One region of the Terrabacter carboxydivorans genome, then DNA from elsewhere that is predicted to be linked to it. Evidence: riboswitches for the same ligand, from Rfam matches in the RefSeq annotation. Region 1 holds a riboswitch; each other region holds the start of a gene.
What was found. A riboswitch is a leader RNA that binds a small molecule or an ion and turns the genes downstream of it on or off. The one in region 1 is predicted to bind S-adenosylmethionine.
Positions count from the first base shown of each region.

Region 2: another riboswitch for S-adenosylmethionine. It lies ahead of ABD297_RS13795 (bifunctional o-acetylhomoserine/o-acetylserine sulfhydrylase); the one in region 1 lies ahead of metX (homoserine O-acetyltransferase MetX).
Region 3: another riboswitch for S-adenosylmethionine. It lies ahead of ABD297_RS05520 (aminotransferase class V-fold PLP-dependent enzyme); the one in region 1 lies ahead of metX (homoserine O-acetyltransferase MetX).

Region 1 is NZ_BAAARE010000006.1:160,264-168,092, reverse strand. It holds gene ABD297_RS08340 (transglutaminase TgpA family protein) at 1-1,296, shown strand, start outside; gene ABD297_RS08335 (RNA polymerase sigma factor) at 1,523-3,160, opposite strand; gene ABD297_RS08330 (universal stress protein) at 3,479-3,877, opposite strand; gene metX (homoserine O-acetyltransferase MetX) at 4,067-5,377, opposite strand; SAM riboswitch class IV at 5,393-5,507, opposite strand; gene ABD297_RS08320 (DUF4192 domain-containing protein) at 5,702-7,132, opposite strand; gene ABD297_RS08315 (YkvA family protein) at 7,266-7,829, opposite strand, start outside.
Region 2 is NZ_BAAARE010000011.1:158,195-166,023, forward strand. It holds gene ABD297_RS13780 (ABC transporter permease) at 1-398, opposite strand, end outside; gene ABD297_RS13785 (glycosyltransferase family 2 protein) at 398-1,354, opposite strand; gene ABD297_RS13790 (acyl-CoA dehydrogenase family protein) at 1,508-2,671, opposite strand; SAM riboswitch class IV at 2,847-2,966, shown strand; gene ABD297_RS13795 (bifunctional o-acetylhomoserine/o-acetylserine sulfhydrylase) at 3,055-4,371, shown strand; gene ABD297_RS13800 (LD-carboxypeptidase) at 4,424-5,476, shown strand; gene recQ (DNA helicase RecQ) at 5,512-7,452, shown strand; gene ABD297_RS13810 (Na+/H+ antiporter) at 7,471-7,829, opposite strand, start outside.
Region 3 is NZ_BAAARE010000004.1:69,132-76,960, reverse strand. It holds gene ABD297_RS05540 (dihydrofolate reductase) at 1-170, shown strand, start outside; gene dapA (4-hydroxy-tetrahydrodipicolinate synthase) at 410-1,294, shown strand; gene ABD297_RS05530 (ribonuclease J) at 1,360-3,045, shown strand; gene ABD297_RS05525 (endonuclease/exonuclease/phosphatase family protein) at 3,131-4,171, shown strand; gene ABD297_RS05520 (aminotransferase class V-fold PLP-dependent enzyme) at 4,214-5,659, opposite strand; SAM riboswitch class IV at 5,696-5,821, opposite strand; gene ABD297_RS05515 (MFS transporter) at 5,953-7,365, opposite strand; gene ABD297_RS05510 (FtsK/SpoIIIE family DNA translocase) at 7,499-7,829, shown strand, end outside.

The sequences.
Region 1 (7,829 bases):
GACAACACCCTCGCGGCGCCGCGCATCGCCGCGCCCTACCCCGTCGTGGCCGTCGCGATGGAGGGCACGCCGTGGACCATCGACCCGGTCACCCGCGACGTGCGTGTCGGCCGAGCCGTCAGCAGCTACCGCGTCACCTACGCCGACCTCGCCCCCACCCCCCCGCAGCTGCGCGAGGCCGGGGCGCCCGAATCCCCCGACATCACCGAAGACGACCTCAGCATCCCGGACCGCTCGCGCGACCTCGTGCAGCGCTGGTCGGACGAGGTCACCCGCGGGCAGGGCAACGCGCTCGACAAGGCCATCTCGATCCAGGACCACCTGCGCGACACGAGCCGCTACACCTACTCGCTCGACCTCGGCGAGCCGAAGCGCGACGCGCAGGGACGCATCCTCGAGCCCATCCAGAACTTCTACGAGACCCGACGCGGCTACTGCGTGCAGTTCGCGACGGCGATGATCATGATGGCGCGGGCGCAGGGCATCCCCGCCCGCATGGCCATCGGCTTCCTGCCGGGACAGCTCTCCGGTGAGCACTACGTCGTCCGCGCCAGCGACGCCCACGCCTGGCCCGAGCTCTACTTCCAGGGCTACGGCTGGCTCCGCTTCGAGCCGACGCCGGGAGCCCGCGCCGGCACCCCTCCGCCGTATGCCGTGCTCGGCTCCGACTCGGGACCGACCGGAGGCGGCCGCGGCGTGACCGAGTCGGCCTCACGAGGCCCCTCGAGGGCCGCGACGACGACGACCGCCGCCCCCACCGCGGTCGCGACGCCGGTGCAGAAGGGCGTGCTCGACCGGCTCGGAGCGTTCCTGACCCTGCGCAACCTCGTCCTGCTCGTCGCCGTCCTCGTCGGGCTGCTCGCCGCCTTCGCGATGCCGATCACGGCCTGGCTCGTGCGACTGCGGCGACGTCGAGCCGCCGTCACCCAGCAGGACCTCATCGAGGCCGAGTGGGACGAGCTCACCTGCCACCTCGGCGACCTCGGCATCGAGGCACCGGAGGGTGTGACCCTGCGGCAGCTGCGCGAGCGCTACGTGAGCGACGGCCACCTCGACGAGGACAACGCGACCGCCATGCGGCGGGTCACCTCGACCCTGGAGAAGTCGCGCTACGACCGACCCGAGCGCACGACACCCGAGGAGGCGTCGCAGCTGCACGAGGACATCCGCTCGATCCGCCGCCAGGTGGGGCGCACCCGCGCCTGGCAGGCCCGAGCCCGTTCCTTCTTCTGGCCCGCGACCGGCGTCTCCTTCTGGCGCTCGCTCCCCCAGCGCCTGACGTCCCGCCGTCGCTGAGCGGCCGCCCGGTCAGGGCTCGACGCCACGCGGCATACGGCATACGGCATACGGCATACGGCATACGGCATACGGCATACGGCATACGGCATACGGCATACGGCATACGGCATACGGCATACGGCATACGGCACCCTCGGGCGTCTCGGGGCGCGCGCGACGCGAAGGAGCCCACGACCCGACGGTCGTGGGCTCCTTCGATGGTCCGGGACGCTGCGGCTCGACCTCAGTCGAGGTAGTCGCGCAGGACCTGGCTGCGGCTCGGGTGGCGCAGCTTGCTCATCGTCTTGGACTCGATCTGACGAATGCGCTCACGCGTCACGCCGTAGACCTTGCCGATCTCGTCGAGCGTCTTCGGCTGGCCGTCGGTCAGGCCGAAGCGCATCGACACGACGCCCGCCTCGCGCTCGGAGAGCGTGTCGAGGACCGAGTGCAGCTGCTCCTGCAGGAGCGTGAAGCTCACGGCGTCGGCCGGGACGACGGCCTCGGAGTCCTCGATGAGGTCACCGAACTCGCTGTCACCGTCCTCACCGAGCGGCGTGTGCAGGGAGATGGGCTCGCGGCCGTACTTCTGGACCTCAACGACCTTCTCGGGCGTCATGTCGAGCTCCTTGGCGAGCTCCTCCGGGGTGGGCTCGCGGCCCAGGTCCTGGAGCATCTGGCGCTGCACGCGGGCCAGCTTGTTGATGACCTCGACCATGTGGACCGGGATGCGGATCGTGCGCGCCTGGTCGGCCATGGCGCGGGTGATGGCCTGGCGGATCCACCACGTCGCGTAGGTCGAGAACTTGTAGCCCTTGGTGTAGTCGAACTTCTCGACCGCACGGATGAGGCCGAGGTTGCCCTCCTGGATGAGGTCGAGGAAGAGCATGCCGCGACCGGTGTAGCGCTTGGCCAGCGACACGACGAGTCGCAGGTTGGCCTCGAGGAGGTGGTTCTTGGCCTTCTTGCCGTCCTGGGCGATCCACCACAGCTCGCGCTTGAGCTTCATGTCGATCTTGTCGCCGGAGTTGAGCTTCTCCTCGGCGAACAGGCCGGCCTCGATGCGCTTGGCGAGCTCGACCTCCTGCTCGGCGTTCAGGAGGGCGACCTTGCCGATCTGCTTGAGGTAGTCCTTGACGGGGTCGGCGGTGGCGCCGGCGGTCACGACCTGCTGAGCCGGGGCGTCGTCCTCGTCGTCGTCGCGGATGACGAAGCCGGACTCCTCGGTCTCCTCCGTCTTGGCGGCGGCAGCCGGGGTCGCGCCGTCCTCGGCGTCCTCGTCGCTGTCGTCGCCGGCCTCGACCGGCTCGACGACGACGTCCTCGAGCTCGCCCACCGGGGCGTCGTCGGGACCCTCGTCATCGGCCTCGTCGCCGGCGACGTCGACGCCGTCCGCGGAGGTGGCCTTCTTGGCCGCGGTCTTCTTCACCGCCGCCTTCTTCGCGGCGACCGGCTTGGCAGCAGCCTTGGCAACCCCGGCGTTGGTGGCGGCCTTCCTGGCCGTTCCCGTCGCGGTCGTGGCAGCCTCGTCGGCGGCCGGAGCCGCCGCGCGGGCGGCCATCTTGGTCGTCGTCTTCTTGGCGGCGGTCTTGGTGGTCGCGGTCGTCGTCCGCGTCGCGGACTTCGTCGCCGCGGCAGTGCTGGTGCGTGCGGTGGCCACAGTGCCTCCCTTGGTCCCTGTTCGGGTCTTCTTCGTCGTGGTGACGTGCGGCGCGTCGACAACGATCTCGATGTCGTGGGCCTCGAGGGTCGTGAGGACCGGCTTCATCTGCTTCAGGTCGAGACCGGCGTCGACCTGAGCACGCGCGATCTCAGTTCCCGTGATGGTGCCGTTGGTGCTGCCCTTGACCAGGAGCTGCATGATCGCCTCGTGCTGGAACACCTTCGGCAGGGTCTTCGGAGCTCCAGCGGTTGTTGCCTTGGGCACGGATGCAGTCGCCTTTCGTCGCAGGTCTCGTTGTGTCGACCCGATTCCGGGCATGCATCATCACAACGAACGAGAATGGGGGTTGGTGCCGGGAAGGCTTGGCCGGTTGGAGTCGGTCCCTGTTTCGATCTCTCGGTGCGCCTTGTGCGATCCCGTACTACGACATTATAAAACGGCGGATGCCATCTGGGCGAACGCGCGTCGAACCCGCGCACGGCGCGCTCGTCCTGACGAGGGCCGGAAGACCCCGTCCCACCCCCGCGAGAGGGACTTTCAGTCGCCCTTGACCGCCAGCACCGGGCAGCTCGCGTCGAGCAGGATGCGCTGGGCGTTGGAGCCGAGGATCAGCTTGCCGACCGGGCTGCGCCGGCGCAGGCCGATGACGATGAAGTCGGCCTTCTCCTCCTCGGCGACGGAGATGAGGTCCTCGGCGGGGTCGTTGCCCCGGACGAGCTGGCGCACCTCGTGCTCGAGCCCCTTCTCCTCGAGAACGGCCTGCACGCGGGCGAGCTCGGTCTCGAACTGTCTGGCCTCGTCCGCGTCAAAGTCCTTGCCCCCTCGGTGGGAGCTGATGACGACGAGCTTCGCACCACGCAGGACGCACTCCTCGGCGGCTCGCTTGAGCGCCGCGCGACCTTCCTTGGTGGCGACATAACCAACGACGATGGCCACTTTCCCGGACCTCCTTGGGACGGAAACAACCAGTGCTCGCACCGTACCCGATATCGAGGCGCCCGGCGCGTCCCGCGCCGGGAGTGCCGAACGTGCTTCGTCACACCCCCGGACGGTCCTGCCGGCCGGCCCGCGAAGGGCTCGGTCGCAGCATCCGGGTCGACGAACCGCCCCGCCCCGCAGCAGGGCTCAGCCGCGGCCACGCTCCAGGGCGTCGCGGATGATCCGACCCACCTGGTCCTCCTCGATGAGGAACCCGTCGTGGCCGAAGTCGGACACGATGTGGGCGCGGCGCGACACCGGGAGCGCGGCGTGCAGGTCGTCCGACAGACGCGGCGGGTAGAGCCGGTCGGTGTCGACGGAGACGACGGTGCAGTCGGCACGGACCCGGCTGAGCGCCTGCTGCACCCCGCCGCGGTCGCGACCGACGTCGTGGGAGTTCATCGCCTCGGTCAGCACGACGTAGGAGTTCGCGTCGAAGCGGCGGGCCAGCTTGCCTGCGTGGTGGTCGAGGTAGGACTCGACGGCGAAGCGCCCCCGGTCCCCCGCTCGGAGCGGGTCCTCGCCCAGCTGCGCAGCGCGACCGAAGCGCTCGTCGAGCTCGCTCTCGGTCCGGTAGGTGATGTGGGCGATGCGGCGCGCGAGGCCGAGGCCGGCGTCCGGACGGCGGTCACCGGCGTAGTAGTCGCCGCCGGCGAAGTCGGGGTCCTGCCGGATGGCGAGCAGCTGCGGCTGGCACCAGGCGATCTGGTCTGCCGTGGCGCTCGGCGTCGAGGCGAGCACGATGCAGCGGTCGACGTCGTCAGGATGGGTGACCGCCCACTCGATGGCACGCATGCCGCCCATGGACCCGCCGACCACGGCGGCCACTCTGGCGATCCCCAGCCGGTCGAGCAGCAGACGCTCGGCCGCTACCTGGTCGCGGACGGTGACGTAGGGAAAGCGGCTCCCCCACGGCTGGCCGTCGGGGGCCGGGCTCGACGGGCCGGTGCTCCCCTGGCAGCCGCCGAGGACGTTGGAGGCGATGACGAACCACTCGTCGGGGTCGACCGGACCGCCGGACGCCACGAGGGAGTTCCACCACCCCGGCGACGCGTGGCCGGGGCCGGCCTCGCCCACGACGTGGCTGTCACCGGTCAGGGCGTGCTCGACGAGGACGACGTTGTCGCCGGCCTCGTTGAGCCGGCCCCACGTCTCGTAGGCGATCCGGACGTCGGGCAGCACGCCGCCCCGCTCGAGCTCGACGTCACCGATGTGGACGAACTGGCGTCCGCCCACCGGGTCGCCCTCACGCCAGGCGCCGTCCGACACCCGTCGCGGCGGGTCGGCCGGACCGTCGACGTGGGCCTCTGCGCCGGCCCGTCCGGACGGTGCACCTGACGGGTCGACGCCGGACGGCGTCCGGGTGGCCGGGCCGAACCCGTCGCGGGCTGGTGAGCCATCGGCCGCGTGGCGCGCGGGCGACACACGCGTGCTCTGCTTCCGGTGGGTGACGGTCATCGGGGTACTCCTCGGTCCTCGCGCTTGCACGCACCCGGGACGGGTGTGGCCTGGTCCTCACCCGGGGCACCCCACCGCGAAGGAGGGTTGCCGACCAGCGAGCCGGGGCTTGTCGCTGGTACTCGTGACCTGCCACAACCATACGCGAGGAGCCGACCGGAGGAGATCGACCGGTCCACGACATGGACGCCCGAGGTTGCTCGTCGGGGCTCTCGACTCCTCCCACCTGGCGGACACGTGGGTCGACCCGCCCGCTCCGTACGGCGTCCGTGATGGCCCGGGTTCCAAACAGCCTCCGACGGCCTCCGGTGGCCCTGTCGGCGCTCAGGCGCAGCGCGACGGTCGGACACCGTGGTCGAGGGACCGGCGCACGAGGCGGCTCAGCCGGTGCTCCGGCTCGAGCTCGAGCGCCTGGTCGACGGCGACTCCGGCGCGGGCCCCGTCCCCGCACCACCACGCGACCGACGCCACGACGGAGAGCACCGGCGCCGCGTGGGCCGCCGGCGTGAGCCGGCAGACCTGCTCCAGACGCCCGAGCACCACGCGCGGGACCGCTGCCGCCTCCCAGTCGTCCCAGCCCTCGCCCGTCTCCTGTTCGTGCCCGTCGTCGATGCCCTCCCAGTCGTCGGGAGCGATGCCCGACCCGGCGAGCCGCGCGAGCTCGCTGAGTTCGGCGGTGTCGCGCGGGTCGTCGCCGTCGAGCGCCTCCAGCGCGTCCGGGCCGAGGTCGAGCAGGGCGTGCAGAGCCCGCAGCGCCTCGCGGTCCGACGCCGACAGGCGGGAGGCGATGTCGTCCCCGACCTCCGTGTCCCTGCCCGATCCGTCGGCACCCGGACGTCCGGCGCCGTCGGACCCGGAGGCGAGCCGCAGGTGGGGACCGAGGAGCACGTCGAGCATGACGACGAGCTCCTCGGGGAACGTGTCGAGCGGCACCGTGCCCGGGCACAACCAGCCGATGAGGGCGTCGCGGAACTCGACGTCGCGCAGGGGGCCGACGAGCGAGGGCAGCCAGTGCTCCATGCCGTAGCCCTCGACGTCACCACCCAGCACGCCGCCCCAGGCGACGAGCGCATCGTTGACGAGGAACTGGCGCGGGCTCGGATCCCCGCCGTCGAGCAGGCCGAGCTCCGACCCGGCCACCTTCGACCGGCGAGAGCCTCGTCGACGTCCGGACGAGGCAGGCTCGTCGCAGATGGCCCCTCCCGCCGCCCGGTAGCGGCGCTGCCAGTCCTCGATGGCGGTCACGGCCAGGTCGTGACGCGGCTCCGTCGGCTCCAGTGGCTCGACGAGACGGGCGAGCTCGTCGCGGTCCGGGAGCACCGCGTGGCCGAGAGCCACGTAGCTTGCGACCGCAGGGACCTCGGCCTGCTCCGGGAGCAGCCAGCCCTCGTCGGGGCAGCAGTCGCAGCCGACGGACCGCCAACGCCCGCCGCGCAGGACGAGACGCTCCCTGACGACGACCCGCTCTGCCTCGACGCCGTCGGCGAGGGCCTCGAGCAGGGGCAGGGACTCGTCGGGGATGTCCTCGAACCCGACGATGGCCACGGACGAGGGCGAGCCCTGCAGCAGGGTCGGCAGGGTCTGTGCGGCTGCCTCGAAGGCGAGTGACGGGTCGATGACGTCGAGGCGGGCCACGAGACCGAGCCGTTTGCCGTGGAAGCAGACCACGACGACACTGCGCTCGGGCTGGAAGCCCAGGTGGAAGGGGATGATGGTCAGCAGCTCGGCCGGCCCGGACAGTGAGATCTTCGGCATGTGCCGAGCCTCGCCGCCCGCGCCGGTTCTCGGTCGGCCCATCGATCCGCCTGTGGACGAAGGCCGTTCGCCGCAGAGAGGTGTGGACCGACGCCGTCGCCGTGCGGGTCGAGCCGTCGTCGCGCGACCGGGCTCAGCGCTCCAGGCGCTTGCGCACCGACTCGAGCACGTAGTCCGTGGCGGCCTGCCTGGCGCCCTCGGGCAACCTGCTGCGCTCCCCCGTTCCGGGCCCCGCAGACTTCCTCGCAGCCGGGTCGGGGCTGGTGCGACCGCCCGTGGCCCCTGCGGTCGGGCGCGGCCGCGAACCGCCTGAGCTCACGCGCGCGACGCCACCGAGGAGGCGTCGCGGTGCCGCAGCACCGGTCTCGTCGCGGTCGCGGCGCAGCCCGTCGGCGCCGGCCGGATCCGCGCCGCCCCGGCCTTGCGCAGCCCCTCCCGGCGCTGCCGGCGCGGTCCCGGGTGACGGCTGGAACGCCCCCGACCGGCGCAGGCCCTGGCCTGCCTCCCACGCGAGGAACCGGTCGGTCTCCTCGAAGAACGCCGTGACCGCCCACGAGATGACGACCGCGTCGTCGGCGGCCCCCACGACGGGGAGGAACGCCTCCGGCACGAGGTCGACCGGGGAGGCGACGTAGGCCACCGCCCCCGCGACGAGCCCGAGCCGCTTGAGCGACGTCCCGGCATACGTCCGTTCGAG
Region 2 (7,829 bases), on a different contig from region 1:
ACGACCACGAAGGCGAAGAGCACGGGCAGGGAGAGCAGGAACTCGATGCCCTTCGAGATGACCACGCGGACCACCCAGAGCTCGCGGGGCAGGTTCGTGGACCGGACCAGCTTGGCCTCGGAGATGAGCGAGCGCGCCGTCTCGTTGATCGAGGCGTTGAACCACTGCCACGGCAGGAGGCCGACGAGCAGGAAGAGGAAGTACGGCTGGTGTCCCGCGTCCTTGCGCTGGAAGATCACCGCGAACACGACGAAGTAGATGAGGGCCATCGCCAGCGGGTCGATGATCGTCCACAGGTAGCCGAGCCAGCTCCGGGCGTAGCGCACGCGGAGGTCGCGTTGGACCAGGGTCTGCAGGATCGCCCTCTGCGCCCAGATCCGGGACATGCGCTCGAGCATCACGACTCGTCTCCTTCGGGGACCAACTGGTCCGGCCTGCTGGTGAGGAAACCCCAGCCCCAGCTCATGTGCATGGTCGCCAGGACGCCGGGCACGCGCAGCGCCACCGCCGGACCCTCGCGCCTGGCGATGGCTGCTCCCCCGATGCCGATGCCGGCCGCGTAGGCAGCCGGGACGGCCCAGAGCGGCCGCCACACGAGTCCGCCGACGAGCCCTGCCGCGACGGCGACCAGGGCCGTGGGCGGGGCGAGGTAGCGGGCGTTGATCGACCCCTTGTGACGGGCCGCGACGACGCGACGCCAGCGGCCGTAGTCGCGGTACTGCCGGCCGAGGGCGCGCAGGTCGGGTCGCGGGCGGTACTCCACGGTCAGCTCGGGGTCGAACCAGACGACACCACCGGCCTGACGGATGCGGTAGTTCAGCTCCCAGTCCTGGGCGCGGGTGAACCTCGGGTCGTAGCCGCCCGCCGCCTCGAGCCACTTCCGGCGGAAGACCCCGAGGTACACGGTGTCGGCGGGACCCGGCTCGCCACCGGTGTGGAAGCGTGCGCCACCCACGCCGAGGGGTGAGGTCATCGCCACGGCCACGGCCCGCTCGGTGTCCGTCACGCCCCGCGCGAGCATGACTCCACCGACGTTGGCCGCGCCGGTCTCCTCGAGGACGCCCACGGCGTGCTCGATGTAGCCGTCGCTGAGGAAGCCGTGGCCGTCGACACGCACGATGATGTCGTGCGCCGCCGCGGCGACGGCGAGGTTGAGCGCCTCGGGGGTGCGACCGGACGGGTTCTCGACGACGGTGATCCGCGGGTCGCGGTCGGCCAGGCGCCGGGCGACCCCGAGGGTGTCGTCGTGCCCGGGGCCGACGGCCAGCACGATCTGGATCTCACCGGGGTAGCGCTGGGCGACGACGGCGCCGACCGCCTCCTCCAGGTGCCGCTCCTCGTTGAGCAGCGGCATGATGACGCTGACCGGAGGTGTTGGGTGCACGCGCAGGCGTCCTTCTCGTCGGGGTGGGGAGACTGGGGCGGGCGTCGCGGTCCGCTCCGGGCCGCAACACGGCTGGAACAGACTACTGCCCCTCGGAACCGCCTCCCGACAGCCCGGCGGCCGTCAGCGCAGCAGCTGCCGCGCCATGACGAGGCGCTGGACCTGGTTGGTGCCCTCGTAGATCTGGGTGATCTTGGCGTCGCGCATCATCCGCTCGAGCGGGAAGTCGCTCGTGTAGCCGGCACCGCCGAGGAGCTGCACGGCGTCGGTCGTGACCTTCATCGCGACGTCCGAGGCGTAGCACTTGGCGGCCGCACCGAAGAAGGTGAGGTCCTTGTCGCCGCGCTCGGACTTGGCAGCCGCGACGTAGACCATCTGGCGCGCGGCCTCGAGCTCCATCGCCATGTCGGCGAGCATGAACTGGATGCCTTGGAAGTCGGCGATGCGCTTGCCGAACTGCTTGCGCTCCTTGATGTAGGCGAGCGACTGGTCGAGCGCGCCCTGCGCGATCCCGACGGCCTGGGCGCCGATGGTGACGCGCGTGTGGTCGAGCGTGCGCAGCGCGATCTTCAGGCCGTCGCCGACCTGGCCGACGACGCGGTCGGCGGGGAGGCGGACGTTGTCGAAGTGCAGCTCACGCGTCGGGCTGCCCTTGATGCCGAGCTTGCGCTCCTTCTCACCGAAGGTGAAGCCCTCGTCGGACTTCTCGACGACGAAGGCCGTGACGTTGCCGCCGCGCGGTCCGTCGGGGTCGGTGACGGCGAGCACGGTGTAGTACTCCGAGACGCCGGCGTTGGTGATCCACGACTTCTGGCCGGAGAGCACCCAGCCGTCGCCGTCCTGGCGGGCGCGGCACCGCATCGACGCGGTGTCGGAGCCCGCCTCGCGCTCGGACAGGCCGTAGGAGAAGGTCGTCTCGCCCTTCGCGAGCGGCGGCAGGTAGCGGGCCTTGACCTCGTCGCTGCCGTCGAGGATCACCGGCAGCGAGCCCAGCTTGTTGACGGCCGGGATGAGCGAGGCGGACGCGTCGACGCGGGCCACCTCCTCGATGACGATGCACGTCGCGAGGGCGTCGGCTCCCACGCCGTCGTACTCCTCCGGCACGTGGGGCGCGAAGAAGTCGGAGGCGACGAGCGCGTCGTGGGCCTCCTGCGGGTAGCGGGCCTCGGCGTCGACGGCCGCGGCGAAGGGGGCGATCTTGTCCTCCGCGACTGCGCGGACGGCCTCCCTCAGGGCCTCGTGGTCCTCGCTGGTCCGGAACAGGTCGAAGTCGGCATTCGTGCTCACGGCGCGATCCTACTCACGAGTTCGGATTAGTAGGACGTCCTAGTGATCGACGCCACGACGAGCACGTCCACGCCCCCGCCATACCGCTCGCCGCGGCCTGTCGAGTGAGACGTGGCGTCCACGATGAGGACAGCCGCTCCCGGAGGACGGACACGCATACGTACACTCCCCGGTAGGTCATGAGCGCCAGCGACAAGCCCCGGCTCGCTGGCCGGCAACCCTCCAACCGCGGTGGGGTGCCCCGGGTGAAGACCTGGCCCGTCGACGCCACCAGGCGCTCGGGCAAGCGCGGAGAGACTCTCTCCCGCACCGACCCGTCGGTGCACCAGGTCCGCCACCGGACGGACCCCCGGTCATCGACACGACCCAGGAAGAGCAGACCGATGACCGAGCCCAGCTGGTCCTTCGAGACCAAGCAGATCCACGCCGGACAGAGCGCCGACGGCACCACCGGAGCACGCGCGCTGCCGATCTACCAGACGACGAGCTACGTCTTCGACAACACCGACCATGCCGCAAACCTGTTCGGGCTCAAGGAGTTCGGCAACATCTACACGCGGATCATGAACCCGACGACCGACGTCGTCGAGCAGCGCATCGCCGCGCTCGAGGGTGGCGTCGGCGCGCTCCTCGTCGCCTCGGGCCAGTCGGCGACGACCCTCGCGCTGCTCAACATCGCCGAGGCCGGCGACCACATCGTCGCGTCCCCGAGCCTCTACGGCGGCACCGTCAACCTGCTGAAGTTCACCTTCCCCAAGCTCGGCATCGAGGTGAGCTTCGTCGAGGACCCGACCTCGGTCGAGTCCTGGCGCGCGGCGGTCCGGCCGAACACCAAGGCCTTCTTCGGCGAGACCATCGCCAACCCCAAGGCGGAGGTCCTCGACATCGAGGCGGTCGCCGCGCTCGCGCACGAGCACGGGGTGCCGCTCGTCGTCGACAACACCATCGCCACGCCCTACGTCATCCGTCCCATCGAGTGGGGCGCCGACGTCGTCGTGCACTCGGCGACGAAGTACCTCGGCGGCCACGGCACGTCGATCGCCGGCGTCATCGTCGACGCGGGGCGCTTCGACTACGCCGCCGACCCGGAGAAGTTCCCCAACTACAACACGCCCGAGGAGAGCTACCACGGCCTCGTCTTCGCGCGTGACCTCGGCGTCGGCAGCCCCCTCGGGGCCAACCTGGCCTACATCCTCAAGGCGCGCGTGCAGCTGCTGCGCGACCTGGGCCCGTCGGCCTCGCCGTTCAACGCCTTCCTCATCGCGCAGGGACTCGAGACGCTGTCGCTGCGCATCGAGCGCCACCTCGACAACGCCGCCAGGGTCGCCGCGTTCCTCTCGGACCATGCGCAGGTCGAGCGGGTCGTCTGGGCCTCCCTGCCCGAGAGCCCGTCGCACGCGCTCGCCCAGAAGTACGCCCCCCGGGGCGCCGGCGCGGTGCTGTCCTTCGAGATCGCCGGCGGGCTCGAGGCGGGCAAGAAGTTCGTCGAGGCCCTGACGCTGCACAGCCACGTCGCCAACATCGGCGACGTACGCTCGCTCGTCATCCACCCTGCCTCGACGACGCACTCGCAGGGACCCGAGGAGGACCGCGTCGCGGCCGGGGTGACGCCCGGTCTCGTGCGCCTCTCGGTCGGCATCGAGCACATCGACGACATCCTCGCCGACCTCGAGCAGGGGTTCACCGCAGCCAAGGGGTGAGCCGGGCGCCGTCGGCGAAACCCGGATGAGACGGATCGGCATGGCTGGCACCATGACAGCCATGCCGATCCGCTACCCCGCCCCTCTCCGCCCCGGTGACCGGATCGGCGTGACCTCGCCGAGCTCCGGTGTGGGCGACGCCCTCTGGGGGCGGTTCACGTATGCCGTGTCGTGCCTGCGCGACCGCGGCTTCGAGGTCGTCGTGGGCGAGCTCAACCACGCGCCCTCCCACGTCAGCGGGCCGCGTGAGGCGCGGGCGGAGGAGCTGATGGGGATGCTGCTCGACCCGACGGTCCGGGCCGTCGTGCCGCCCTGGGGTGGCGAGACCGGCATCGACCTGCTCGACCTGCTCGACCTCGACGCCGTCGCAGCGTCCGAGCCCACGTGGTGCGTCGGCTTCTCGGACACCTCGACCTGGCTGACGCCGCTCACCCTGAGCACCGGCATCGCGACGATCCACGGGCAGAACCTCATGGACACCCCGTACGCCGTGCCCGACGGCATCCTCCACTGGGTCGACGTGGCCTCGACCCCGGCGGGTGGCGAGCTGGCGCAACACTCCCCCGGCCGCTTCCGCTCGGGCGGGTGGGACGACTACGCCGCCGACCCGACGGTCTCGCGGATGACCCTCGACGGTCGCGGCACGTGGACCCGCATCGACCCGGGCCAGGAGGGTGAGCCGGTGACGCTGACCGGGCGCGTCGTCGGGGGCTGCGTCGAGACGGTCGGGCTCCTCGCCGGCGGGCGCTTCGGTGACACGAACGCCTTTGCGGCACAGCATGCCCCGGAGGGCCTCGTCATCGTGCTCGACGTCTGCGAGTGGGCGTCGTACGACATCTGCCGCACGCTGCACGCGATGCGCCTGCACGGCTTCTTCGACGCGGCTACGGGCGTGCTCGTCTCCCGGACTGCCGCGCCGGGGCGCGACGGGTTCACGCAGCACGACGCGGTGCGCGACGCGCTCGGGATGCTCGGCGTGCCGATCCTCGCGGACGTCGAGTGCGGGCACGTCGCGCCCTACCTGGCGCTCGTGCAGGGCGCGTCGACGACCGTCGTGCACGACCCGGAAGCCGGCACGCACACGGTCACGCAGCGTCTGGCCTGAGGCGGGTCGGCGGCGACGGGTACGCTCGCCGGGTCATGGAGAAGCAGCTGGTCGGGTCCGAGCACGAGGTCGTCGATGCCGGGGTGACGGGCGAGGCACCCGCCCCGACGGACGGGCCGCCGCACGACGACGGGGCCGCCCGCCGCGTGCTGCACGACGTCTTCGGTTTCAGCTCGTTCCGCGGCTCGCAGCAGGCCATCGTCGACCGCGTCGTGGCGGGTCACGACACCGTCGTCCTCATGCCGACCGGTGGCGGCAAGTCGCTCTGCTACCAGCTGCCCGCACTCGTGCGGCCCGGCGTCGGCGTCGTCGTCTCGCCGCTCATCGCCCTGATGCACGACCAGGTCGAGGCGCTGCGGCTCCTCGGCGCGCGGGCGGCCTTCTGGAACTCCACCTCGTCAGCCGAGGAGTCAGAAGCCGTTCGTCGCGACGTGCGGCACGGCCGACTCGACCTGCTCTACGTCGCTCCCGAGCGCCTGCTCATGCCGTCGTTCCAGAGCCTGCTCGACGACGCGGCCGCGGGCGCCGGCCTCGCGCTCTTCGCCATCGACGAGGCGCACTGCGTGTCGCAGTGGGGACACGACTTCCGGCCGGAGTACCTCCGCATCGCCGAGGTCACCGCCCGGTTCCCCCACGTGCCTCGCATCGCACTGACCGCCACCGCCGACGCGTTGACCCGTCGCGAGATCCACCAGCGGCTGCGCCTCGACGGCGCCGCCGAGTTCGTCTCCAGCTTCGACCGCCCCAACATCCGCTACGTCGTCGAGGAGAAGACCGACGCCCGCGCCCAGCTGCTGCGCTTCCTCGAGCAGGGCAACGACGGCGCCGGCTTCCGCGGGTCCGCCGGCATCGTCTACTGCGTGTCGCGCAAGCGCACCGACGAGATCTCGACCTTCCTGCGGCAAAAGGGCTACGACGCGATCGCCTACCACGCCGGGCTGCCCAGCGAGGTGAGGGCCGCCGCGCAGCAACGGTTCCGACGCGACGAGGGCGTGATCGTCGTGGCGACCATCGCCTTCGGCATGGGCATCGACAAGCCCGACGTGCGCTTCGTCGCGCACGTCGACCTCCCGAAGAGCCTCGAGGGCTACTACCAGGAGACCGGGCGGGCCGGCCGCGACGGCGAGCCCGCGGTGGCGTGGATGGCCAACGGCCTGGCCGATGCGGTGCAGCAGCGCTCGTTCATCATGAGGTCCGACGGCAGCCCCGAGCACCGTCGCGTCGACTCGGCGAAGCTCGACGCGATGCTCGGCTACGCCGAGGCCTCCTCGTGCCGCCGGCGTCTGCTCCTGGCCTACTTCGACGAGGAGTCCGGCGACTGCGGCAACTGCGACACCTGTCTCGAGCCGCCCGAGCTGTGGGACGCCACCGTGCCCGCCCAGAAGGTGCTCTCGGCCGTGGTCCGCACGGGTCAGCGCTTCGGCTCGGGGCACGTCGTCGACGTCCTGCTCGGCAAGCGCACCGACAAGATCGTCAGCTGGGAGCACGACAGGCTGCCGACCTTCGGGGTGGGCAGCGACCTCGCCGAACCCGAGTGGCGCTCGGTCATCCGACAGCTCGTCGCCCGCTCGGTGCTCTCACCCGACCCGGACCGGATGGGCGCCCTCACGATCACGGAGGCGGCCCGACCGATCCTCGACGGCGTGGAGACCGTGGAGCTGCGGCGACTCTCGACAGCCCCGGCACGCAGCCGCTCGCGGTCGGGCTCGCGCTCGGCCTCCACCGCAAAGGCCGGCGGCGGGGCCAGCCCTGCCGACCGCGCGCTCTTCGAGCTGCTGCGCAGCGAGCGGCGCTCGATCGCCGACGCCGAAGGCGTCCCGGCCTACGTCGTGCTGCCCGACCGCACGCTCTGGGAGCTGGTGAAGGCCAAACCGGGCAGCACGGACGACCTACTCATGGTCAACGGCATCGGGCCGGTCAAGGCAGAGAAGTACGGCGCTGCGTTCCTGGGTCTGCTGGCCGAGCACGCGGGCTGATGGCCGGGGGCGTCGCCCTCAGCCGACGACCTCGTCGACGAAGCACCAGCGCCACGCCTCGCCCGGCTCGATCGAGCGCATGACGGGGTGCTGCGTCTCGTGGAAGTGAGCGGTGGCGTGCTTCATCTCCGAGGAGTCGCAGCAGCCCACGTGCCCACACTCGAGGCACAGGCGCAGGTGCACCCAGCTCGTGCCGTCGCGCAGGCACTCCTCGCACCCGTCGGGGGTCCGGGGGGCGGCGCACGAGTCGGCGCTCTTGAGGTGCTCGCACGGAGCTTCGATGGTGTCCACGGGCAACATCTCACTTTCTGCCAGACGGCTCTCCTGGTCGTCGAGACGATCGAGCATCGTCTCCTCGAGGTCGAGGCTGCTCAGCA
Region 3 (7,829 bases), on a different contig from region 1:
AGATCTACCGCCAGGCGATGGCGTATGCCGCCCGCCTCCTCGTCACCGAGGTCGACCAGTCCCCGGACGGCTCGGTCACCTTCCCCCCGATCGACCCCCTGGAGTGGGCCGAGACGGCGCGAGAGGCGCGCCCCGGCTTCGCCTGGGTCACCTACGAGCGGCGCGGCTGACCCGGCATACGCCGTCGTCGGGAAGACCGTCGGGAAGATCGGCGGCCGAAAGGCTGTAACGGCGGCAGAGCGGCGGCGATGTAGGGGGTGGCGAGGCACTACTCGGACCCCCGAGCGAGTAGTGCCTCGCCTCTTTCGTGCCCGCTGCCGGCCACCGGGGAGACGGCCGGAGAGACGCCTCGAGAGCACGGCGTGGGCGTGGCGTCGTGCGTGCAGTCGCGGGCGCTAACCTTGGCCCCATGGCTGACGCACCCGCCCTCGGACGTGTTCTCTCGGCGATGGTCACGCCCATGAGGCCCGACGGCTCCATCGACCTCGACGCCGCGCAACGCGTCGCGACCCACCTCGTCGACGCCGGGCACGACGGCCTCGTCGTCTCGGGCACGACCGGCGAGTCGCCGACGACCTCCGCCGAGGAGAAGGACGAGCTGCTCCGCGCCGTCGTCGACGCGGTCGGCGACCGGTGCGTCGTCATCGCGGGTGCCGGCAGCAACGACACCGCCAAGAGCGTCGAGTCGGTGCGCCACGCCCAGAAGGCCGGCGCCCACGCGGTCCTGGCCGTGACGCCGTACTACAACAAGCCGCCGCAGGCGGGGCTCGTCGCGCATTTCCGCGCCCTCGCGGACGCCAGCGACCTGCCCGTCATGGTCTACGACATCCCCGGCCGCTCGGGGATCGCCATCGCGCGCGAGACCTACCTGCGCATCGCCGAGCACGAGCGCATCACGGCCGTCAAGGACGCCCGCGGCGACCTCTGGTTCGCCGGCGAGATGATGCAGGAGACCGGCCTGGACTGGTACTCCGGCGACGACGCGATGAACCTCGGGCACTTCGTCTACGGCGCCGTCGGCTTCGTCGGCGTGACCTCGCAGGTGGCCCCGGTCGCCTACCGCGAGATGGCCGATGCCGTCGTCGACAGCCGCTGGGACGACGCCCGTGCCGTGCACCGCCGGCTCGTCCCGCTCGTCAACGCCGTCATGAACGTCACGCAGGGCGCGATCATGGCCAAGGCCGGCCTCGCCCTCCAGGGCGTCATTGAATCACCGAGCGTGCGCCTGCCGCTCGTCGAGGCCGACGACGTCCAGACGGCCCTGCTGCGCGATGCCCTCTCGGCGGTCGGATGACCGCCCCATGACCCGTGACCGGCGCCCATGACGGCCCGGCGGCACCACCGAATGACAGGACACCTGTGAGCCACCCCCACCCCGAGCTGACCACGCCTCCCGCCCTCCCCGACAACGGCCTGCGGGTCGTCGCGCTCGGTGGGCTCGGCGAGGTCGGACGCAACATGGCCGTCCTCGAGACGAAGGGCAAGCTGCTCGTCATCGACTGCGGCGTGCTCTTCCCCGAGGACCACCACCCCGGAGTCGACCTCATCCTCCCGGACTTCTCCTACATCGCCGACCGGCTCGACGACATCGTGGCGATCGTCCTCACGCACGGCCACGAGGACCACATCGGCGCGGTGCCCTACCTGCTGAAGCTCAAGGGCGACATCCCCATCATCGGCTCGACGCTGACCCTGGCCCTCGTCGAGGCCAAGCTCAAGGAGCACCGCATCCGGCCGTACTCCATGGCGGTCAAGGAGGGCCAGCGCGAGAAGCTCGGCGTCTTCGACCTCGAGTTCGTGGCGGTCAACCACTCGATCCCCGACGCGCTCGCCGTCTTCGTGCGCACCGAGGCCGGCACTCTGCTGCACACCGGCGACTTCAAGATGGACCAGCTCCCGCTCGACGGGCGCCTGACCGACCTGCGCGCGTTCGCACGGCTCGGCGAGGAGGGGGTCGACCTCTTCCTCACCGACTCGACCAACGCCGACGTCCCGGGCTTCACCACGCCCGAGCTGGAGATCGCGCCGGCCATCGACAAGGTGTTCCGCCACGCCGAGCGCCGGATCATCGTGGCCTGCTTCAGCAGCCACGTGCACCGCGTCCAGCAGGTGCTCGACGCAGCCGAGAAGGCCGGCCGCAAGGTGGCCATGGTGGGCCGCTCCATGGTGCGCAACATGGGCATCGCCGCCGAGCTGGGCTACCTCAGGGTGCCCGACGGCATCCTCGTCGACATCAAGAAGATCGACAGCCTGCGCGACGACGAGCTCGTCCTCATCTGCACCGGCTCCCAGGGCGAGCCGATGGCGGCCCTGTCGCGCATGGCCAACCGGGAGCACCGGATCGACGTCGGTCCCGGCGACACCGTCCTGCTCGCGAGCAGCCTCATCCCCGGCAACGAGAACGCCGTCTACCGCATCATCAACGGCCTCATGCGGCTCGGCGCCAACGTCGTGCACAAGGGCAACGCCAAGGTGCACGTCTCCGGCCACGCCAGCGCGGGCGAGCTGCTCTACTGCTACAACATCGTGCGTCCCGGCAACGTCCTCCCGGTCCACGGCGAGTGGCGCCACATGTACGCCAACGCCCAGCTCGCGATGCAGTCCGGCGTGCCGGAGGAGAACGTCGTGCTGGCCGAGGACGGCGTCGTCGTCGACCTCGTCGACGGGGTGGCCCGGGTGACGGGTGTCGTCGACTGTGGCTACGTCTACGTCGACGGCAGCAGCGTGGGTGGGGCCGACGAGGCGCTGCTCAAGGACCGGCGCATCCTGCGCGACGAGGGCTTCATCACCTGTGTCGTCGTGCTCGACGCCGCCACCGGCAAGATCGCGAGCGGCCCGGAGATCACGGCCCGCGGCTTCGTCGAGGACGCCGAGATCTTCCAGCAGGTCATCCCCAAGGTCGAGCGGGCCATCGAGGAGGCCGTCGCCAAGGGCGTGCGCGACGACCAGCAGCTCCAGCAGGTCATCCGGCGCGCGGTCGGCTCGTGGGTCGGTGGCAAGATCCGCCGCCGCCCGATGATCATCCCGGTCGTGCTGCAGGCCTGAGGTGACGGTGCACGAGGTCGACGGGGGGACCGGCCGGGTCGGGGACGACAGCCCCTCGACCGACCATCCGGGGGACGGGCACGCCGTGCCGGCACCTGCGTCGCCGCCTCGGTCCACACCTCCGTCGGCACCACCGGCACCCCCGTCGGCGCGGCGCCGCCCGCCGGCCCGGCGGTGGGTCGACGTCGTCGTCGGCGTCGTCCTCGTCGGGCTCGGCGCGGTCGGTGCGCTCCGCTGGTACGACTCCACGGCATACCCCGTCGTCGTGCTCCAGACGGCAGGTCCCTTCGTCGTCGTCGGCCTCGGGCTGCTCGCCGTGGCGACCCTGCTGCTGCGGCGCTGGTGGATGCTGCTCCCGGTCGTCGCCGTGCTGGTGGCTGCGGCGACGGTCGCCGCACCGTCCTTCGAGGCGACGTCCTCGCCCAAGGCCGACCGCGACCTGACGGTCATGTCGGCCAACACGTGGATCGGCTCGGCCAACGCCGAGCAGCTGATGGATGCCGTGCGCTACCACTCGGTCGACGTGCTGGTGCTCACCGAGGCGACGCCCGCGATGATGCGCCGCCTGGACGCCGAGGGAGCCGCCGACTACTTCAACCAGCGCCAGGGCGTCGCGCGTGCCGACACCTACACCGGCACGATGGTGCTGTCGCGCTACCCGCTGTCGGTCCGCAGCCTCGGCACGGACCCGGCGGTCGAGGGCACCCGGAGCGTCCAGCCGGAGGTCGACGTCACGGCGCCCAACGGCACAATCCGCCTCAAGGTCGCCCACCCCACCGCGCCGCTCCCGGGCGACACCGCCGAGTGGCGCGCGGGCCTGCGGGACCTCCAGTCGTGGAAGGAGCGGCTCGACGGCGACGAGCTGCTCGTCATGGCGGGCGACTTCAACGCCGGCTTCGGCCATCCGGGCTTCCGCGACCTCGCCGACGGCCTCGACGACGCCCAGCGCACCGACGGTCAGGGGTGGGTGCGCACGTGGCCGTTCGCCGGCCACCGGCTGCCAGCATTCGCGGCGCTGGACCACCTGCTGAGCCGGGGCCTGACGGTCGTCGAGGCCGGACAGGTGGCGTTCAACCGGGCCGACCACGCAGCCGTGTGGGCGAGCTACCACCTGCCGCCGCGCTGAGCCTGAGCCTGAGCCCCGCCCGAGGCCGGCCCGGGGGAAGGGTCACCAGGGCCGGTCGACCTCGACGTCGCGGGGGTCGGTGCCCTCGACCGCCCAGCCGCTGCCGGTGAGCGTCCACGTCGCCGTCGTGCCCTCCTCGACGAGCGAGGCGACCGCGGCCACGAGGCGCTCGACGCCCTCGCGGGTGCTCCCGAGACCGATGCTCGCGCGGACCGCGGTCGCCGAGCGCTCGCCCCACGGGTCGTCGAGCAGCTCGTCGACGAGCAGGTGGGCGCAGAACCTGCCGTCGCGGACGCCGATGCCGTGCTCGACCGACAGGACCTGCGAGACGAGCGAGGAGTCCCAGCCCTCGATGGTGAAGGCGACGACGCCGACGCGGTCGCTGTCGTCGCCGAAGATCGAGAGGACCTCGACGCCGGGCACCTCGTCGAGCCCCGCGCGCAGCCGCTCGAGGAGGCGGCTCTCGTGCTCCTCGATGGAGTCGCGGTGCCTCGAGATCGTGGCGCACGCCGCAGCGAGGGCGATGGCGCCGATGACGTTGGGGCTGCCGCCCTCGTGACGGGCGGGCCCGGTGGCCCACGTCGTGCCGTCCTCGGTCACCGCCCGGGTGGCCCCGCCACCGAGCAGGTACGGCGTGCCGGCGTCGAGCCAGTCGGAGCGCCCGGCCAGGACACCGGCGCCGTAGGGCGCATACGTCTTGTGCCCCGAGAACGCGACGTAGTCGGCGTCCCAGCCGGCGAGGTCGATGGTGCGGTGGGCCGAGAGCTGGGCGGCGTCGACGGCGATCCGGGCGCCGTGCTCGTGCGCGAGGGCGGCGAAGCGCTCGACGGGCCACACCTCACCGGTGACGTTGGAGGCGGCAGCGATGACGACGAGGCGGTGGCGCGACGGGTGGTCGGCCAGCGCCTCCTCGAGCAGGGCGTGGGCGTCCTCGACCGTCTGCGGCACCGGGAGGCGCACCGTGCGGAAACGGCCCCATGGGAGCAGCGTCGAGTGGTGCTCGATGTCGAAGACGAAGACCGTCGTGCGGCTCGGCAGGGCCTTGCTCAGCAGCGACCACGAGTCGGTGGTCGTCCGGGTGAAGACGACCGTGTCGTCCCGTCGCGCGCCGACGAAGGCCGCGACCTCCTCGCGGGCCTGCTCGTACCAGGCGCTCGTCAGGCGCGAGGCGTAGCCGGCGCCGCGGTGCACGGAGGAGTAGGTCTCGAGGGCCCGGTCGACCGCTGCCTTGACCGTCTCGAGCGCCGGCGTCGACGCCGCGTGGTCGAGGTTGGCGTATGCCGTGTCGCCGTGGAGCGTCGGCACGCGCAGTTGCGCGCCGACGACGGTGGGCAGCGTGCGCGCCTCGGGCACGGCGTGCAGGGCGCGGGTGCGCACGGCGGGGGCGGACGAGCCGCCACAGGGCGTGGTGGCCGTCTGGGAGGCGGGGCGCGTCGAGAGGTGCGCCGAGGGACGGGTCGAAGGGTGCGTCGAAGGAAGGGCCGACATGCCAGTGCTCCTGGGTCAAGGGACCCACCCGGTGCGGGTCCGCGCTTGCCGACCTCGATCGCGCGAGCGGATCGAGGGTGGCCTGGTCGTCACCCGGAGCACCCCACCGCGGAGGAGGGTTGCTGGCCAGCGAGCCGGGGCTTGTCACTGGCACTCATGACCTGCGAAGGACCATAGGGGAGCCGGCTCGGGCGTGTCCAGACGCCAAGACCGCAGTGTCGTCATCTGAGACGAGGCGACGTCGCGGTGCGCGGGGAGCGCGCAGGTGCAGAGCGCGCCAGGGCCGCCCCTCCTCACCCGCCGCGGCGGCTGCGCCGGAGCTGGCGCACCTCCGCAAAGACGGACAGCCCCGGCTTGTCGTTCATCGTGCGCCACGCGGCGAGCCCGGCGGCGCCCATCCCGAGCCCTGCGATCAGGTAGGCGGCCGTCGCTCCGGTGTAGGTGAGCTCGAACGGGCCGACGTGCAGCGTGCGGGGGAGGGAGAGCGCCGCCTCGAACCCCGCCGCCAGCAGGGGCGCGACCGCGAGGACGAGCACGAGCACGACGCCGTCGAGCGACTGCACGAGGGCGAAGGTGCGGCCCCTGACCTCGTCCTCGACGGTGAGGCCGAGCAGGGTGTAGCCGATGACCCAGGCCACGCCGATGACCGCGCCGAGCAGTGTCGCGAGTGGGAGCGCGACGACGAGCGCGGGCACCGCCGCGAGGACGAGCAGCAGCGCTCCGGCGCTGCCGAGGGCCGCGCCGAAGATGCGCGGCCGGGAGAGTCCTGCCAGAGCCCGGGGGCCGCCGACGATGCCGATCGCCATCCCGGTGAAGACCGCGACGAAGAGCATCCCGTAGCCGGGTGCCCCTGCCCCCATGTCCGCGACGAACCGCGTGGCGAGCCCGATGACGAGCCCACCGGCGGCGAAGGCACCGAGCATGCCGGCGATGAGCCCCCGCACGAACGGCCGGTCCCGGACGACGCGCAGGCCGTCGGTCACGGTCCTCAGCACGGACTGTCCCGCGAGGGCCTCGCGCGCCGGCCGTGGTGGGAAGCGCAGCCGCCAGACGATCCACGCACTGACGAGGAACGTCGCGCCGTTGACGTACATCGCCAGGTAGATCCCCTCCGGGTCGAGCCCGGGGAGCACCGACCGCAACGGGTCGCCGACGAGCGACAGCCCCGAGAAGGCCAGGGCCGCGACGGGGGCCGTCCCGTAGCTGCCCACGAGCCCGAGCTGGTTGGCCAGCTCGAGCCGGTCCGGCGGGACGAGGTTGGGCAGGGTGGCGTCCTTGGCCGGGTTCCAGAAGAGGGACGTGCACTCGATGAGCACGATGGCGACGTACATCCACCAGAGCGTCCCCACGACGGGGATGGACACGAAGAGCGCGAAGCGCAGCAGGTCCCCGACGATCATCGTGCGGCGCCGGTCCAGCCGGTCGGCGACGACCCCGGCGAGGGGTCCGAGGAGCACGGCCGGCGCGATGCGGAGGATGAAGACGCCCGAGACGGCGAGGTACCGGCCCACCCCGCCGGCGGCCAGCTCGGCGGCCAGGGCGGTCGTCGCGAGCAGGGCGAGCCAGTCGCCGAAGCTGGAGACGGCGCCGGCGGCGAAGAGGTGGCGGAAGGGCCGGATCCGGAGCAGCTGCCGCAGTGCGGGGGCACCGGGTGTCAGGCCCGCTCCCGCGTCGGGTCCCTCGGTCGGGGATGGCCCCGTGCTCACCTCTCCAGACTAGGCCGGGCGGCATTGCGGCCGAGGTGGGTTCACCGGACCGCGGCCCGCGGCCGGCCATTCTCTGCCCCGTGGTGCGCGTGTGACGCGTGAGTTCACCGGTGCGTTGACGTACGGTGCGAGCATGGCGTCACGTCCGTCCAGCACCCAGCGCACGAGCACCTCTGCGGCGACCCGCGCCAAGGGGTCCTCGACGAGCGCCACGTCGCGCCCTCCGGCAGCCCGGTCCACCCGGCCGGCGCAGCGCAAGCCCGCCACCCGCAAGCCGGCGGCCAAGGGCGGGTCACGGACGCCGTCCAGGGCTCGCGGCGGGGGGCTGCCCTTCCCGCTGGGTGCCGTGCGCAACACGTGGATGGGTGTCTCGCACATGGCCGGGGGAGCGGTGCGCCGCGTCGGCCACAGCGCCGCCGACCTCGAGCCCGAGCACAAGCGCGACGGCATCGGCTTCTCCCTCC